Funiculus sociatus GB2-C1: one gene and its partner. The protein of the gene in region 1 interacts with the protein of each later gene in a pairwise test. Links are inferred from orthologs where the notes say so. Each region holds a gene or a part of one and is shown on either strand. Other genes may lie near its edges.

The links.
Region 2: the proteins of eno (region 1) and rpe interact in binary tests that used the Escherichia coli proteins (3 or more experiments, as listed by UniProt). The link is inferred for Funiculus sociatus GB2-C1 from one-to-one orthologs.

Annotation. Positions count from the first base shown.
Region 1 is NZ_JAMPKJ010000014.1:87,157-95,308, reverse strand. The notes cover bases 3,560-6,522. They hold eno (phosphopyruvate hydratase), read left to right. Parts: upstream 3,560-4,376; coding sequence 4,377-5,669; downstream 5,670-6,522. Other genes in these bases: argC (N-acetyl-gamma-glutamyl-phosphate reductase), read right to left, coding at 5,760-6,522; gloA (lactoylglutathione lyase), read right to left, coding at 3,618-4,046. Also shown: fabF (beta-ketoacyl-ACP synthase II), read left to right, coding at 1-1,078; tkt (transketolase), read left to right, coding at 1,281-3,293; more of argC, read right to left, coding at 6,523-6,821; NDI42_RS09565 (helix-turn-helix domain-containing protein), read right to left, coding at 7,160-7,375; ribBA (bifunctional 3,4-dihydroxy-2-butanone-4-phosphate synthase/GTP cyclohydrolase II), read left to right, coding at 7,552-8,152. UniProt on the Escherichia coli protein: Catalyzes the reversible conversion of 2-phosphoglycerate (2-PG) into phosphoenolpyruvate (PEP). It is essential for the degradation of carbohydrates via glycolysis.
Region 2 is NZ_JAMPKJ010000001.1:212,240-220,407, reverse strand. The notes cover bases 2,933-5,911. They hold rpe (ribulose-phosphate 3-epimerase), read left to right. Parts: upstream 2,933-4,063; coding sequence 4,064-4,759; downstream 4,760-5,911. Other genes in these bases: NDI42_RS01055 (WD40 domain-containing protein), read left to right, coding at 4,951-5,911; NDI42_RS01065 (S8 family serine peptidase), read right to left, coding at 2,933-3,644. Outside these bases: NDI42_RS01075 (hypothetical protein), read right to left, coding at 118-516; NDI42_RS01070 (serpin family protein), read right to left, coding at 513-1,781; more of NDI42_RS01065, read right to left, coding at 2,052-2,932; more of NDI42_RS01055, read left to right, coding at 5,912-6,360; NDI42_RS01050 (DUF2283 domain-containing protein), read left to right, coding at 6,819-7,058; NDI42_RS01045 (hypothetical protein), read right to left, coding at 7,144-7,668; NDI42_RS01040 (hypothetical protein), read right to left, coding at 7,769-8,168. UniProt on the Escherichia coli protein: Catalyzes the reversible epimerization of D-ribulose 5-phosphate to D-xylulose 5-phosphate.

The DNA of each region.
Region 1 (8,152 bases):
AGGATTCGACCCCCACGAGTACCTGGATCGTAAGGAAGCTAAGCGGATGGATCGATTTGCCCAGTTTGCGGTTAGTGCCAGCAAACAAGCGATCGCAGACGCTAAATTTGTCATCAACGATCTGAATGCAGAACAAGTGGGCATCATCATTGGTACGGGCATTGGCGGTATCAAGGTACTCGAAGACCAGCAAGAAGTCTACCTGAATCGCGGCCCGGATCGGTGTAGTGCGTTTATGATTCCCATGATGATCGCCAACATGGCAGCTGGGTTAACAGCAATTCACACGGGCGCCAAAGGGCCAAACAACTGCACGGTGACAGCTTGTGCCGCAGGTTCTAATGCGGTAGGAGATGCTTTTCGCTTGATTCAGCGAGGATATGCTCAGGCGATGATCTGCGGTGGGACAGAAGCGGCGGTAACGCCTTTGTCGTTTGCTGGATTTTGTGCGTTGCGGGCGCTTTCAACGCGCAATGATGACCCGCAAACAGCTTCTCGTCCGTTCGATCGCGATCGCGATGGCTTCGTCATGGGCGAAGGCTCTGGCATTCTAATTCTAGAAGAATTAGAACACGCCCTCAGTCGGGGAGCCAGAATTTATGCCGAAGTTGTCGGTTACGGCATGACTTGCGATGCCTATCACATGACAGCACCAGTTCCCGGTGGCGAAGGTGCCTTCAGAGCTATGCAAATGGCTTTAAAGGATGCCTCCTTAACTCCCGATCTGGTAAGCTACATCAACGCCCACGGCACCAGTACCCAGGCGAATGATGTCACGGAAACAGCCGCGATTAAAAAAGCTTTGGGCGACAGTGCCTACAAAGTAGCAATTAGCTCCACCAAGTCCATGACTGGTCATCTTTTAGGCGGAAGCGGTGGTATTGAAGCGGTCGCTACGGTGATGGCAATTGCCAATGACCAAATTCCACCCACAATCAACTTAGAAAATCCCGATGAGGGGTGCGATCTGGATTATGTCCCCCACACAAGTCGCTCTTCAAAAGTAGACGTAGCACTTTCAAATTCTTTCGGATTTGGCGGTCACAACGTAACCTTAGCATTTAAAAAGTACGTCTAGAGGCGATAAAAATATAAATAGGTCAGGTGAAGACTCAAACGTTTTAGTCTTCATCTTTCATAATTTCGTCTTTTCCACAGCTTGCCCATAAGTCCTGCTAATGGGATGATAATCGGGTAATGGGTGCTTAGGGCGATCCCAGAGCATTCAATTTCCAGCTCATCCAAAAAGCGTGCTAACCCGTCGTTAAGTAGAATAAATCATGGTTGTTGCAACCCAATCACTCGAAGAACTTTGTATTAATTCCATCCGCTTTCTGGCGATTGATGCCGTAGAGAAGGCAAAATCAGGCCATCCAGGGCTACCAATGGGCGCTGCACCGATGGCATTTGTGCTTTGGGATCGCTTTATGCGGTGTAACCCGAAAAACCCCAAGTGGTTTAACCGCGATCGCTTTGTCCTCTCCGCTGGACATGGCTCAATGTTACAGTATGCCCTGCTGTATCTAGCTGGCTACGACAGCGTGACGCTGGAAGACATCAAGGAGTTCCGTCAGTGGGAATCAAGAACCCCAGGACACCCGGAAAACTTCATGACACCTGGAGTGGAAGTCACGACGGGGCCATTAGGACAAGGTATTTCTAACGCTGTAGGCTTAGCGATCGCTGAAGCTCACCTAGCAGCTAAGTTTAACAAGCCCGATAGCACCATCGTAGACCACTATACCTATGTAATTTTAGGTGATGGTTGCAACATGGAAGGTGTTTCCGGCGAAGCTTGTTCCTTGGCGGGACACTTGGGTTTGGGTAAACTCATTGCTCTGTACGACGACAACCACATTTCCATCGATGGCTCCACTGACCTAGCTTTCACCGAAGATGTCGGTAAGCGCTTTGAAGCTTACGGTTGGCACGTTCTGACTGTAGAAGACGGCAATACCGACCTAGAGGCAATTCACAAAGCAATTGAAGCAGCAAAAGCTGTCACAGATAAGCCCTCAATGATCAAAGTCCGCACCACCATTGGTTACGGCTCCCCCAATAAAGCCAATACCGCAGGTGTCCACGGTTCCGCATTGGGTGGCTCAGAAGTAACTGCAACCCGTGAAAAACTCGGTTGGGAATACGAGCCTTTTCAGGTTCCAGAAGATGCCCTCAACCATTGGCGCAAAGCCGTTGAACGCGGTGCTAAGTACGAGGAAGAGTGGAATAAGAACTTCGCCGATTACAAAGCCAAGTATGGTGCCGAAGCAGCCCAACTAGAACAAATGCTCAGCGGCAAACTGGCAGAAGGTTGGGAGAAGGTACTACCTACCTACACCCCAGAAGATAAGGCAGATTCCACCCGCAATCAGTCTGGTAAGTGCCTCAACGCCTTGGCTGATGTTGTCCCCGGATTACTTGGCGGTTCTGCTGACTTAGCTCACTCCTGCATGACCTTGCTCAAGTCTTCCGGCGACTTCCAGCCCGGTCATTACGAAAATCGCAACATCCGCTTTGGTGTCCGCGAACACGGCATGGGAGCGATTTGTAACGGCATTGCGCTACATGGTTCCGGATTAATCCCTTACGGTGCCACCTTCTTAGTTTTTGCTGACTATATGCGGGCGGCGATTCGTATTTCAGCATTGTCCCACGCAGGTGCTATCTGGGTGATGACCCACGACTCCATCCAGCTAGGTGAAGATGGCCCCACCCACCAACCAGTTGAAACCATCGCATCTCTGCGGGCAATTCCCCAGCTAACAGTGATTCGTCCCGCTGATGGTAACGAAACCTCTGGTTCTTATAAGGTAGCGATTGAAGCTGCTAACCAAAATCGCCCGACGTTGCTGGCGCTGTCTCGTCTAGCACAGCCCAACTTGCCTGGCACTTCTATTGAAGGCGTGGCTAAGGGTGCTTACACCCTCTCTGACAGCGATGGTACTCCTGACATCATCCTGATGGGTACAGGTAGCGAACTTCAACTCTGCGCTGGTGCAGCCGACAAGCTGCGCGGTGAAGGCAAGAAAGTCCGCGTCGTCTCCATACCTAGCTGGGAACTGTTCGACGCGCAGGATGCGGCTTACCGCGAGTCTGTGTTACCTAAAGGTGTCACTAAGCGCTTAGCTGTGGAAGCAGCTTCTAGCTTCGGCTGGTGCCGTTACATTGGCAGTGAAGGCGCGATGATCAGCGTTGACCGTTTTGGCGTTTCCGCCCCCGGCCCCGTGGCTCTAGAGAAGTTTGGCTTCACTGTTGACAACGTAGTTGCCAAGGCTAAAGAATTGCTCGGTTAATAACAACTCAATAATCTCTTGAGGGGTGGGCATTTTGACCGCCCCTTTTTTATTGGCAAAAATACAGATATCCTTCGCCAACAAGCGGGCGGGGTAACAACCTCGCCAGTATTGAGGTTTTTGTTTACAACTTGTTCTTTTTATGACAACTTGTACTCTTAATGTCTCAGTATAATTGCTGTCTAGTTCAGCTCGGCTAATTTCTAGAAAAGATGAACATCGCTAACAAAAAAAGTATTGGGTAGGATGCAAAAAAAGCCCGGATGGTGCGCGGGCTTTGTCTGTATAGCCCCACTCTATAAGGGCGCGAGCGACATCGCAAATCTAGCGACTTGCTGCTTCAGCCGCTTCCTGCTTTTGGGCACCCTGAGTCCCCAGTTGAATCAACTCCACCTTGTATCCATTCGGGTCTTCCACAAACGCTATCACCGTCGAACCGTGCTTCATGGGCCCTGGTTCCCGCGAGACTTTGCCGCCACGCGCCTTTATTTCATTACAGGTGGCGTAAATATCATCAACACCAATAGCAATGTGACCGTAGGCATCTCCCAAATCGTACTGTTCTTTGCCCCAGTTGTAGGTTAGTTCTAACACCGTGTGGTCAGACTCATCGCCATAACCCACAAAAGCCAGGGTAAATTCGCCGCCAGGATAATCTTTTTGGCGCAGCAACTTCATGTCCAGCAGTTCGCAGTAAAATTTCAAAGACTCTTCTAAGTTGCCGACTCTCAGCATGGTGTGTAGCATTCGCATCGTTTTAATCCCAAATTCCTTCTTAATATGACGCTTGAGTGTCCGTTCAGGACGTATTCTAACAATCGGGCTACAAAACCTGATCCAGTTCAGTGAGACTACTAGATGTCAACAAATTTGTAACGTAAATCCCCCCAACCCCCGAATTTATGGGGGCTTTGAGGATACCCCGATAAATTCGGGGGCTTTGAAAATACCTCCCTTGAAGAAGGGGACTAGGGGGAGCAAATGTGTGACAACGAAATATCTGAACTGTATTGGGCTAAAAGCCGATTGAAGGCCTGCATAAATGTGAGCCACTTGCAATCTTGCTATTAAGGGTGAAACAAAATGATGAACACGCCAGATACAGCCATTGACGCTATTGTGGCTCGTGAAATTCTCGACTCTCGCGGTCGTCCGACAGTGGAAGCAGAAGTTTATCTGATCAACGGTGCGGTGGGGCTGGCTCAGGTTCCCAGTGGAGCATCTACAGGGACTTTTGAGGCACACGAACTGCGGGATGATGATAAAAGCCGCTACGGTGGGAAAGGTGTCCTCACGGCGGTGAAGAATGTTGAGGAGAAAATCGCGCCTGAATTAATGGAGTTGGACGCGCTGGATCAGGTGTTGATTGATACCACGATGATTCAAATCGATGGCTCGGAAAATAAATCGAACCTGGGCGCAAATGCTATTCTTGCCGTCTCGCTGGCAAATGCTAAAGCTGCTGCTGCGACTCTAGAATTGCCTCTTTATCGCTATTTGGGGGGGCCGTTGTCGAATGTGTTGCCAGTACCGTTGATGAATGTGATTAACGGTGGTGCTCACGCTGATAATAATGTGGATTTCCAAGAGTTCATGATTGTGCCTATTGGGGCAACTTCTTTCCGAGAAGCACTGCGTTGGGGTGCTGAAGTGTTTGCGGCTTTAGCTAAGGTGTTGAAGGATAAGAATTTGCTAACAGGCGTAGGGGATGAAGGCGGTTTTGCGCCAAATTTAGAGTCGAATCAAGCGGCTTTAGAATTGTTAGTGGCGGCGATAGAGAAGGCTGGTTATAAGCCAGGAGAACAAGTTGCTTTGGCTCTGGATGTTGCCGCTAGCGAGTTCTACAAAGATGGTCAGTATGTTTACGATGGAGCATCCCATTCGCCTGCTGATTTTATTGAGTATATGGCGAAGTTAGCCGGGCAATATCCGATTATTTCCATTGAGGATGGTTTGCACGAGGAAGACTGGGAAAGTTGGAAACTTTTGACGCAGAAAGTGGGCGCATCTGTGCAACTTGTTGGTGACGATTTATTTGTTACCAACCCGATTCGATTACAAAAAGGAATTGAACAGGCAGCTGCTAATTCAATCCTGATTAAACTTAATCAAATTGGTTCTCTAACGGAAACTTTGGCAACTATCGACCTAGCTACCCGGAATGGTTTCCGGTCGATTATCAGCCATCGTTCCGGCGAAACTGAAGACACGACAATTGCCGATTTAGCCGTAGCAACTCGCGCAGGTCAAATCAAAACTGGTTCTCTGTGCCGCAGCGAACGGGTAGCGAAATATAACCGCTTGCTGCGAATTGAAGATGAATTGGGCGATCGCGCAACTTATGCCGCTACTGTAGGTATGGGGCCAACAATTTAGCCATCCCCGCAGTTTTCGGTACGGGAGGCTCAGCCTCCCACCCCCTCGTTCCCAGGCTCAGCCTGGGAACGAGAATATGAGGTGTCTTATTCATGGGTAAAAGCCCATAGTTGGCAACCCAAGTGTTTCTTCCCAACCCATCATTAGGTTGAGACACTGGAGGGCTTGACCTGCTTGCCCTTTGACTAAGTTGTCAATTGCTGACATAACTATTACGCGGTCGGTGCGGGGATCAACTTCGATGCCGATATAGCATAAATTGGTACCGCAAGCCCACTTTGTTTGTGGGTAAGTGCCGCCTGGTAACATTTTGACGAAAGGAGATGAGCGGTAGAAGGCTTTGTAAATGGTCAGTAAATCTTCTCGCACCAGTCCGGGATCGCGCAGGGTGGCGTAAACGGTGGCTAAAATTCCGCGCACCATCGGGATCAGGTGCGGGGTAAATTGTACTCTGACTTCGTGTCCAGCCAAATCGCTACAAACTTGCTCAATTTCTGGGGTATGGCGGTGCCTTCCGCCGACTCCGTAAGGGCCAAGCGAGTTGTCAGCCTCAGCTAGTAACAGATTGGTTTTTGCTTGCCGTCCGCCGCCAGATGTGCCGGATTTGGCATCGATAATGGCGGTTTCTGACAAGATTAATCCTTGCTTTAAGAGTGGTGAGAGTGCCAGGAGACTCGCGGTAGGGTAGCAACCAGCACAACCTATTAGCGAGGCTTCGGCAATGCGATCGCGGTATAGTTCCGGTAAGCCATAAGCTGCTGTGGCAGCAATTTCTCGATCTGCGCGATCGCCACCATACCAGGATTGGTATGTTTCCAAGTCAAAAAATCGGTAGTCAGCCGATAAATCCAGCACTTTGCACCCCTTCGCCACCAATGCTGGTGCCATCTGATAGGCAAGCCCATTCGGCAAGGAGAGAAAAACGACTTTACAGCGACTGGCAATGGTGTCTAAATCCAGGGGTTCTATGTTTAAGTCAACGCAATGACCTAGATGCGGGTAGAGGTCGGAAAATGGCTTTCCGGCACTACTTTCGCCACCTAAGTAAACCAGTTCGACTCCCGGATGCTCCTTCAAGAGTCTGACCAGTTGCACACCACCATAGCCCGACGCGCCAACAATTCCAACTGGCACACGTCCTAATTCACCCATGATGCTCTTGTTTCCTAAAAATCTTTAATTTTAAGCGGTCAGTAATCAGCCAAAGTCAAAGCGATCGCACAAAGCTACTTTTGCTGCATTGTAGTATCAAAACTAAGATTTGGTGGTAGAAATTTTAACATAATCGTCCAGCGCGACAATGTTAGTTGCCGGGATTCAAGGCTAACTATAGCAACTAATCGTATATTGCTCCGATAATTTAGTAATTTATTCAGTTAATAAAAGCACTGCTACTGCTAAATAGTTTTGGCTTTCCTGCGGATTCTAATTAGCTTTATTCATCACCATGCTGATATATCGCAGTTCCTATATAAGTTGTGGCAATTCTGTCATTCAATTCCTTTTAATAGTTCACTCGGTGACACATTTAAGGCTTTTGCTAAGCGGACAATATTGATTAAGGCAACGTTTCTTTCACCGCGCTCAATTCCGCCAATATAGGTGCGGTGTAAATCTGTCAGTTCTGCCAAATCTTCCTGAGAAAGCCCTAGTGCTTTTCTCAGTTGTCGGACTTGTTCGCCAAATTTTTCAAGCTCAGGTGCCACTATTAGGAGAAAGGATGATACTTCAACTACCGATTGTGCCACAGACTATAAGTATCAAGTGTGAGCGATCGCGCGTTAGCAACATCGCTCTATAATCTAAGTGACTGCCCCTCTTAGTGGTGGCAACAGGCTACTATCAAGAGAGATAGTTTTTTACGGTTTATTGTTGTTAATCTGTGGAATTGCCTCAAAGCCAAGATGCGAAGCATCGCGCTGCTTCAAACCAAACGTTTAAATTTGACTCGATTGATGCTGCCTTAGCAGACCTCAAGGCTGGGCGGATGGTCGTGGTAGTGGATGATGAGAGTCGGGAAAACGAAGGTGATTTGATTTGTGCGGCGCAGTTCGCCACGCCGGACACAATCAATTTCATGGCGGTGTATGCGCGGGGTCTGATTTGTCTGGCGCTGACAGGCGATCGCTTGGATGAACTCGATCTGCCCTTGATGGTTAGCAACAACACCGACAGCAACCAAACCGCCTTCACCATCAGCATCGATGCCTCCCCTACTATGGGTGTACGCACAGGAATTTCTGCTGAAGATAGGGCGCTGACGATCCAGGTAGCTATCAATCCCGCAACATCCCCACAAGACTTGCGCCGTCCGGGTCACATATTCCCTCTACGGGCGCGGGAAGGTGGCGTTTTGAAACGGGCGGGTCATACAGAAGCCGGGGTTGACTTGCCAAAATTGGCAGGATTATATCCAGCTGGGGTGATCTGCGAAATTCAAAATCCCGATGGTTCGATGGCGCGGTTGCCGGAGTTAATAGAAT
Region 2 (8,168 bases), on another replicon or contig:
AACCCGATTCCAAGTTAATAATAAGCAGGCGATCGCTTCTACTTTTTTCATCCCCAGTCTCTGGTTGGAAACGAAAACAGGGAGGTGGCTTGATTCCAAAATGAGGCTAAAAGCTATTTAGGATAAGCGTTTGCGAACAACACCCTCAGCGATTTGACTAATACCCGGAAGACGCACCGATTTACGTTGCCATAGACGCACCATCAACCATAAACTGACTAAAAAGTAACCCGATGTCAGCAGGCTATTGATAAATAATAAGCGCAAGGTCAAAAACTCGGAAGTTTGGGCAACTCCAGCACCCACCAAAATGTATGCCATCAGCCAAGCCATAGCCAGCGTCACGGAAAGTCGGCTCACGGTTTGTTGTTGTCGATTACCCTCCCGTCGGTAAAGCGTCCACAGCGCCGGGAAAAAGCCAACCACAGGCATCAAATAAATAAATAGTTGGTATAGTGGGGTTTCCAGCTCGTCCCTACTGATGTTTTTATTGTCCAACAAGTCAATTTCTTTCATTGCGGTTCCACAATAGACCCCATAAATAGAACGGTTCCAGTTTGATTATCTCTAATGCAAGAGAAGAACGGGCGGTCTACAATCATTCGGAACGGTTCTTCTGGCCTGCGCGCCAATGAGGTCACTACGCCTACGGCAGTTACTGCTGCTGCTTCGGTGCCTTCTTCGTTTACTTCTACAAAGGTTTTATGCTTGACTTGGTTAAGCTGGAGTGGAATAGAACTCATTTGAGTAAAATTGGCTTTTGAGTCAAAAGCAGACTCCATACCTAACGCTTTTAGGGACTCTGCTAAGGAAGTTTCGTACTCCATTTTAAAGCGAGGCATTTGAATCAATCCTGGTCGCATTGTGAACTTGTTCATCCATTGCTCCCAGTTTTCAGTGTTGAGTTGTTGATATAAAGCTGTCAGATTAGAATTTTGTTTTGGCAGAAAAATATAAAAACTCAGCCTTTCTTGACCATAGGGAATACTTATTGCCTGAAACTGGTCTGTCTCATAGTATCTATATTTTCCGTTTCGCGACATCATTGGATGTTGTTTCTGAGCGCCATTTGTTAAGTAAAAGGGTTTATTAACTGTATTTGCTTTATCAAATTCATTTGTCCAGATGCCTTTAAAATAAATAGCATTGATTAAGAAAAGCACGTGATCTGAACTTAGACCATTGACAATCTGATTGATTTTGCCGCGAGTATTCTCCTTTACCCAATTATTCATAACAGATGGGGAATCAGGGTTATTAAAATCTAAATCGGTAATTTTTGCTTGATAAAATTGCCGATTCCTCTGGAGAAAGTCTGGATTAAAAGAAACTCCTTGTCTTGCCCAAAGGGAGTTCGCGATAGTCAATTGTACTTGGGGGTCTGGATTTTCTAGGATTGCTTTTAAAGCTTCATTGGAGCTGTTTACTTCCTGTAAACTCATTCCTTGGATTTCCAGGGTGTTCGCCATTGCTTGTTGAGTTTTGCCGCTGGCACCGTTGTAGGTCATGGCAAGAGCGATCGCTACACTAGAAGGCGAAATAAAAACGTTCTTGCCGCTGTCTTTTTTCAGAATTTGCTTGAACAGCTTGAAACCAAATTTAGTATTAGCAGCAACCAGCTTTTGATCTACAGAACTATTCTTAGACACTTGTGCCTGCACTTGATTGGGACGAGCGATCGCTATATTAGGATTTTTTAGTGATGACCATCCAACTAAACCCAAAACGATGATACTTGCAGATGCGATCGCTTTTACTTGATTTAATATTTGCGGATTCATTTTGTTGCTTTTTTGCCATAACATTCTTTATATCTAGAATGACGGACAAAAAACACAAACGTTCCATCTGTTACAGTTTTAGTAACTGATTGAGAAGCATGATCACCCGGCGATTAAAAATTGCGGCTACACAAACGAAGCATTATTACCCGGAGATTGGACGCGGCTACACAAACGAAGTCCGGATGGTGCGCGGACTATAATAAAATCCGCACACCATCCGGGCTTTGTTTGCGTAGCGCCATTTAGACTGAGCGCAATTTTTTCTTTTTATTTTTTCGGTACAGTCCACCAAGCCAAAGCGTAAGGCTGGGTATCTTCATTAACTTTCTGACGATACTGGACGCGGATTTTGTAGCGACCAGTGGCGGGAATTTCGTGAAAAATGTGTTCTACACTGTCAACATCGCTTTGTGAAGACCAGATACTTTTGCTGATGTCATCGTCTTCGACGCGCATCAAGTAAATGTCAAGGTTGTTTAAACCGCGATCGCTAAAACTTTCCCCAACATCATACCGCTGGTTCTTATTTTTATCTTGCAACTCCACCAGGCGATCCCAAGCAAGCGTAACTGAGACAAAACTGCCTTGTTGCAGCGGTTGTTCTAACACATAATCTTGAAACGATGACTCTTTTACAGTCTGGTAATCCCAACCTATCGGCGGGAGTGCAGCATCAGGTTTCCACTGGCCAGGACTAAATTGCTGGTAAGCTCGAAAAGCATTCAATTGTCCCGTACCCATTTGGAAATCTAACGGTATTTTTTGGTCTTTGTAGGCATCAGATTCTAACCAATTGCGATTATCTTTGGTCAAAATATCGCGGCTCATTCCCAAGCGTAAACCATCGCCACTATCTTTGATTTTCTCCGCCGAGTTCAACAGCACCGCTTTCATCACTTCGTGGCGGCGGGAATCTAAACTCCAGTTAGACTGTTTTGCTCGCAGCTGGCGATCGCCATATTCTTGTAACAAAGCCACAGAAGCTGTAACATGTGGAGCGGCAAAACTCGTCCCCGTGACACTATCAACCTTTCCTTCCAGATTCAATAAATCAATATTGCTCCCCGGCGCTGCTAAATTAATCGAACGGCGGGGCCCGACATTAATTTCGCGGTTAATCAAACGCCTGCCAATACCAACGGGTGCAGCACTCAAATTGCCAAAGTCCACTTTAGTAAAAACATCCTGGCGGCGCGTTGTGTAAGCAATATTCACACCATTAAAATTGTCAGTGGGAATGGGAATGCCGCCATTGCCTTGATTACCAGCAATTACATAAATCACGTCGTGAACCCGCGAAGACCAGTCAATACATTGTGTTAACAAAGCATTGCCATCCAAAACCGGATCGGTTCGCGAGTCTCGTTCCAAAGATTCGCCAAAACTAAAATTAATCGCTCGGACATCGCCCCCATTTTGCAGTGCTACGTGTTGAGCAGATAAACACTCCTCCGGTTGTCCTGCTTTTTGGGGTGAGCCAACAGCAGAAGAATATAGCCGTGCCTCCGGTGCCACTCCCGGTAAAGCTTTATCCGAGCTAATCATCACAGCCGCTACCATTGCCGCATGAGCATCGACATTGCTATCAGCTTTAGCTGGGGTATCGCGATAAAAGACTCGCATTAGAGAGAATGTTCGCTTCTTGGACGCAGTTTTATCTAACCCAAATTGCCCCGGTCTGCCAATTTCCACCTGACCAATAGCAATCTTTCGTCCCAATAAATTATAAGGAGGGGCGTGCAGCTTGCGGACATCAATGCCAGATTCTCCGAGTGATGACGTATCTTTAGCCAGTGAGGAAGGTGCAGTAATCAGTGGAATACTGATTCCCCAAACAAGCCATGCCAGTTTTTTGACAATTTGCTGCTGCGTCAAGGAAACTTCTCCAATGAATGTGTGAAGGGTTGATTGATACTTACGCTTCGGTGCAATTTTTTCTTAGCCTCCCTTAAAAAGGGGGGTTGGGGGGATCAATACGTGATGGAACTCAGTTTTTGATCCCCCCAACCCTAATTTATGGGGAGTTCTAATCTGTAAAAACGTGATGGAACTTAGGTTTTGATCCCCCTGCCCCCTTAAAAAGGGGGTTCTGATGTGGGGGGATATAACATGATGGAACTTAGGTTTTGATCCCCACTGCCCCCGTTTTTTAGGGAGGTTCTGAATCTGCGTTCTAATCTATAAAATTACGCATTGCATTACTTCACAATTTTTTAAGACTTGCGACATCTTTTGTTAAACTTATTACAACCCAAGGACGCAAAAGAGTATTAATAGCCATGAGCCAGAAGCCGATTGTTGTAGCTCCATCAATCCTATCAGCTGATTTCAGTAGGCTGGGAGAGGAAATCCGGGCGGTAGATGCCGCTGGTGCAGATTGGATTCACATTGATGTGATGGATGGTCGCTTTGTCCCCAATATCACCATTGGCCCGCTGATTGTAGAAGCTATTCGTCCTGTTACACAAAAGCCGCTGGATGTCCACCTGATGATCGTGGAACCAGAAAAGTATGTCGCAGATTTTGCTAAGGCGGGGGCCGATCATATCTACGTTCATGCGGAACACAACGCCTCACCGCATCTGCACCGGACTCTAGGACAAATTAAGGAACTGGGCAAAAAGGCTGGTGTCGTTCTCAATCCTTCTACTCCTTTGGATTTGATTGAGTATGTGCTGGAGCTTTGCGATCTGGTATTAATTATGAGCGTTAACCCCGGTTTCGGCGGTCAAAGTTTTATCCCAGAGATGGTGCCAAAAATCCGGAAGCTGCGCCAGATGTGCGATGAACGCGGTTTAGATCCCTGGATTGAAGTGGATGGGGGTTTGAAAGGTAACAATACTTGGCAGGTTTTGGAAGCTGGCGCTAATGCAATTGTGGCGGGTTCTGCTGTGTTTAAGGCGAAGGATTACGCTGAAGCAATTGAAGGTATTCGTAATAGTAAGCGTCCGACTCCTGAGTTGGCTAAGGTTTAATTTAATTAATTATGCCTGCATCCTCGAAGGGTGCGGCTACGCTAACGAAGCCTGCGATCGCAGGCTTTTTTTGTTGTTAGATGGGGGAGAATGCGATCGCCTTCTTCTCCTGTATGCCAAAAGGTATCTTGTAAGTTAAGACAGAGATGATCACAATCAATCCCCGCCGATCGTAATTTTAGGTGAAGCTAATGCCACGCAGTGAAGACGAGTTACCGGATTTAAAGGCTGCGGTAGAGAACCTTACAGAACAGATTAGTAATCCCCAAAGCTTTGTAGTTTCGTTACACAGGGACAGTTCCGACATCAAGGAGTTCCACACCAAAATGGCTCATGTAGCTGATGCGCTTGAGAGTCGGCTGGGTGAGATGGAAAAAAATATCAGCGGCGCAATTCGTGACGAAATGGGTGATTGGGCTGATAGGCTTGAGAGTCGGCTGGATAATATGGAAAAAAATATCATCCGCGAGGTCGGCGATCTGCGTACCACAGTAACGGAAGTAAATGACAAACTTGATGAACTAATTGCCAAGTTAGACAAATCGCTGGAGCCTGCCAAGTTAGACAAATCGCTGGAGCCGCATCAATCTTGGCGATGCGTACAGATGCTCAGTCATTCCGATCGTGTTTGCTCCGTCGCCTTTAGCCCAGATGGGCAGCTACTCGCTAGTGGCAGTTGGGACACTATCAAACTTTGGCATCCGGGTACAGGCGAAGAAATCTGTACTCTCACTTGTCATTCTGACTCGGTTTCTGGCTTCGCCTTTAGCCCAGATGGGCAGCTACTCGCTAGTGGCAGTGGGGACGACACTATCAAGATTTGGCATCCGGGTACGGGCGAAGAAATCTGCACTTTCACTGGTCATTCCGACTGGGTTTCTTGCATTGCCTTTAGCCCGGATGGGCAGCTACTCGCGAGTGGCAGTGCTGACAAGACTATCAAACTTTGGCATCCGGGTACAGGCGAACAAATCCGCACTCTCCTCACTGGTCATTCCAATTATGTTTCTTCCGTCGCCTTTAGCCCGGACGGGCAGATACTTGCTAGTAGTGGCAGGGGTGACAAGACTATCAAGATTTGGCATCCGGGTACAGGCGAAGAAATCCGCACTCTCACTGGTCATTCTGACTCGGTTGCTTCCGTCGCCTTTAGCCCAGATGGGCAGCTACTCGCTAGTCGCAGTGGGGACGACACTATCAAGATTTGGCATCCGGGTACAGGCGAAGAAATCTGCACTTTCACTGGTCATTGCGACTGGGTTTCTTGCATTGCCTTTAGCCCGGATGGGCAGCTACTCGCTAGTGGCAGTGGGGACGACACTATCAAGATTTGGCATCCGGGTACGGGCGAAGAAATCTGCACTTTCACTGGTCATTCCGACTGGGTTTCTTGCATTGCCTTTAGCCCGGATGGGCAGCTACTCGCTAGTGGCAGTAACGACAAGACTATCAAACTTTGGCATCCGGGTACGGGCGAAGAAATCCGCACTCTCACTGGTCATTCCAACTGTGTTAATTCCGTCGCCTTTAGCCCGGATGGGCAGCTACTCGCTAGTGGTGGCAGTGAGGACAACACTATCAAGATTTGGCGGCGGGATTGAGGAAGGTAAAAGAAGGAGAAAAGAGCTTGTTTTAAGTTGGGGTTGAGATTGTGGGTTAAGTGTGTAAGGCATAATAATCTAACCTAAGTTGCTAGTGATGCGCTCATACTTTTTCTCTCCTCCTGGCATCCCCTTTAAAAAGATAGGACTGTTTCATTCCCAGAAAATCCGCCAGCGATTGAAATCGCTGTCTCATAGCGAAAGTCGTCTGAAGACGACTCAAATATACTCTTTATAGTCGTCTTGAGACGACTTGGGCTATTAGCCAGGGACTTAAGTCCCTGGCGGGTGAGGGCAGAATAAAACAGCCCTACCCTTAAAAAGGGGGATTTTGAATCTTCCCACCGTCTTGATGCTTCCTAATAAAGGAGATTCCCTCCGAGTTCCAGCATCGCTTTTTCAGGGGGTTAGGAGGAATAAAACTGTCTATATTTAGAACTAACAACTTGCGTTATTTTATGAAACTTACTTACGATCCAAGATACAACATTGCTTATATCTACCTACAAGAAAAAATAGTACAGGTAGAAACCATCCAGGTAAGTGATGAAATGAATGTGGATATAGCGCCAGACGGCACTATTTATGGAATTGAACTACTTAATGCAAATCAACAATTAGGAGCCGATAATCAGGGAAAGTTGATTGTAGTAAATGAAGCTTTGGGAGAATCTTCCGAGATTAAACTGGCACTATGAAAGATTTATAATAAACAAAAAAAGGCGATCGCTTCCGGATCGCCTAAGTTTCAACAACCAACGTTTAATTCAGTTTTAGATTGCTTTAGTGCTTGCGATCGCTTAGCCACTTAGCAGCCACAATACCAAAGACGGCTGCAACCATTGGATTGCTCAAAAACTTGACAACCGCAGGCTGATCTGCTAACACTTCTTGGAAGATATCCGGGTGGCTGTGATAGGTAAAGGAAGCCAGTTTGCTGACATCATCAGCACTCATGTGCTTGGGGTTATGGGTAGAGAGTCCCAACTGTTGCTCAAGTTGGCGATCGCTTAATCCCCTTTGCTTCAAATGCTTGAAGAATTCCTTGGCTACATCATCGCGTTCGTTGGGTTTAATTTGCGCGATCGCTTTTTGCAGTTCGGGTTCCATCTGCGCTGGTGGAATGCTGTTTGGATGCAGGGAACGTCCGAACAGTTGACGACGCTCATCTCTTGAGGAACGTTGAGCAAAATCATCAAAACTTTGGTAATCCTTTGTTGGATCGCTAGGAGCATCTTCAAGAGATTCGCTGTTACCCCCAGCTAAATCGTTCATTACTTGACGCTTATATTGTTCGCTGCTGGTCATTTTTGTTATCTCCTGGTTCAATCACGAAAAAACTTATTAAATTTTGAGTCGAGACGCGGTTTATAGCGTCTATAAGGATGGTTTTTGATGTCCTGTTAGACTATGCGCCTTGATACTGAATCTGCTTTGACTGAACGTCATATTTTGCAGTCAAAATCAGTTTTTTATCAGGGGCATACATCAACACAGTTAAATCTTGGTTTGGGAAATTCTTGTGGAATCCTTGAACTAAAGACTTGGATAAATCCTTAACTTCATTTGGACGCACTTGCGGCGAAATTACAACTCCTAATTTGTTGTTATCTCGCACGTAAGCATCATTAACCAATCCTTTAGCAGTCTGCACAACCCAATTTCCGAAATCTTGGCCTGCTGCTGTGCTACCGCGTTCTAACAGTTGATAACTGGCTTGGCTATTAGCAGCAGATGGTAAAGTTGGTTGCTTAGCCTGAGTTGCACCAGCACAAGAAGTGGTAATGGTAAGAACCAATACCAAGGCT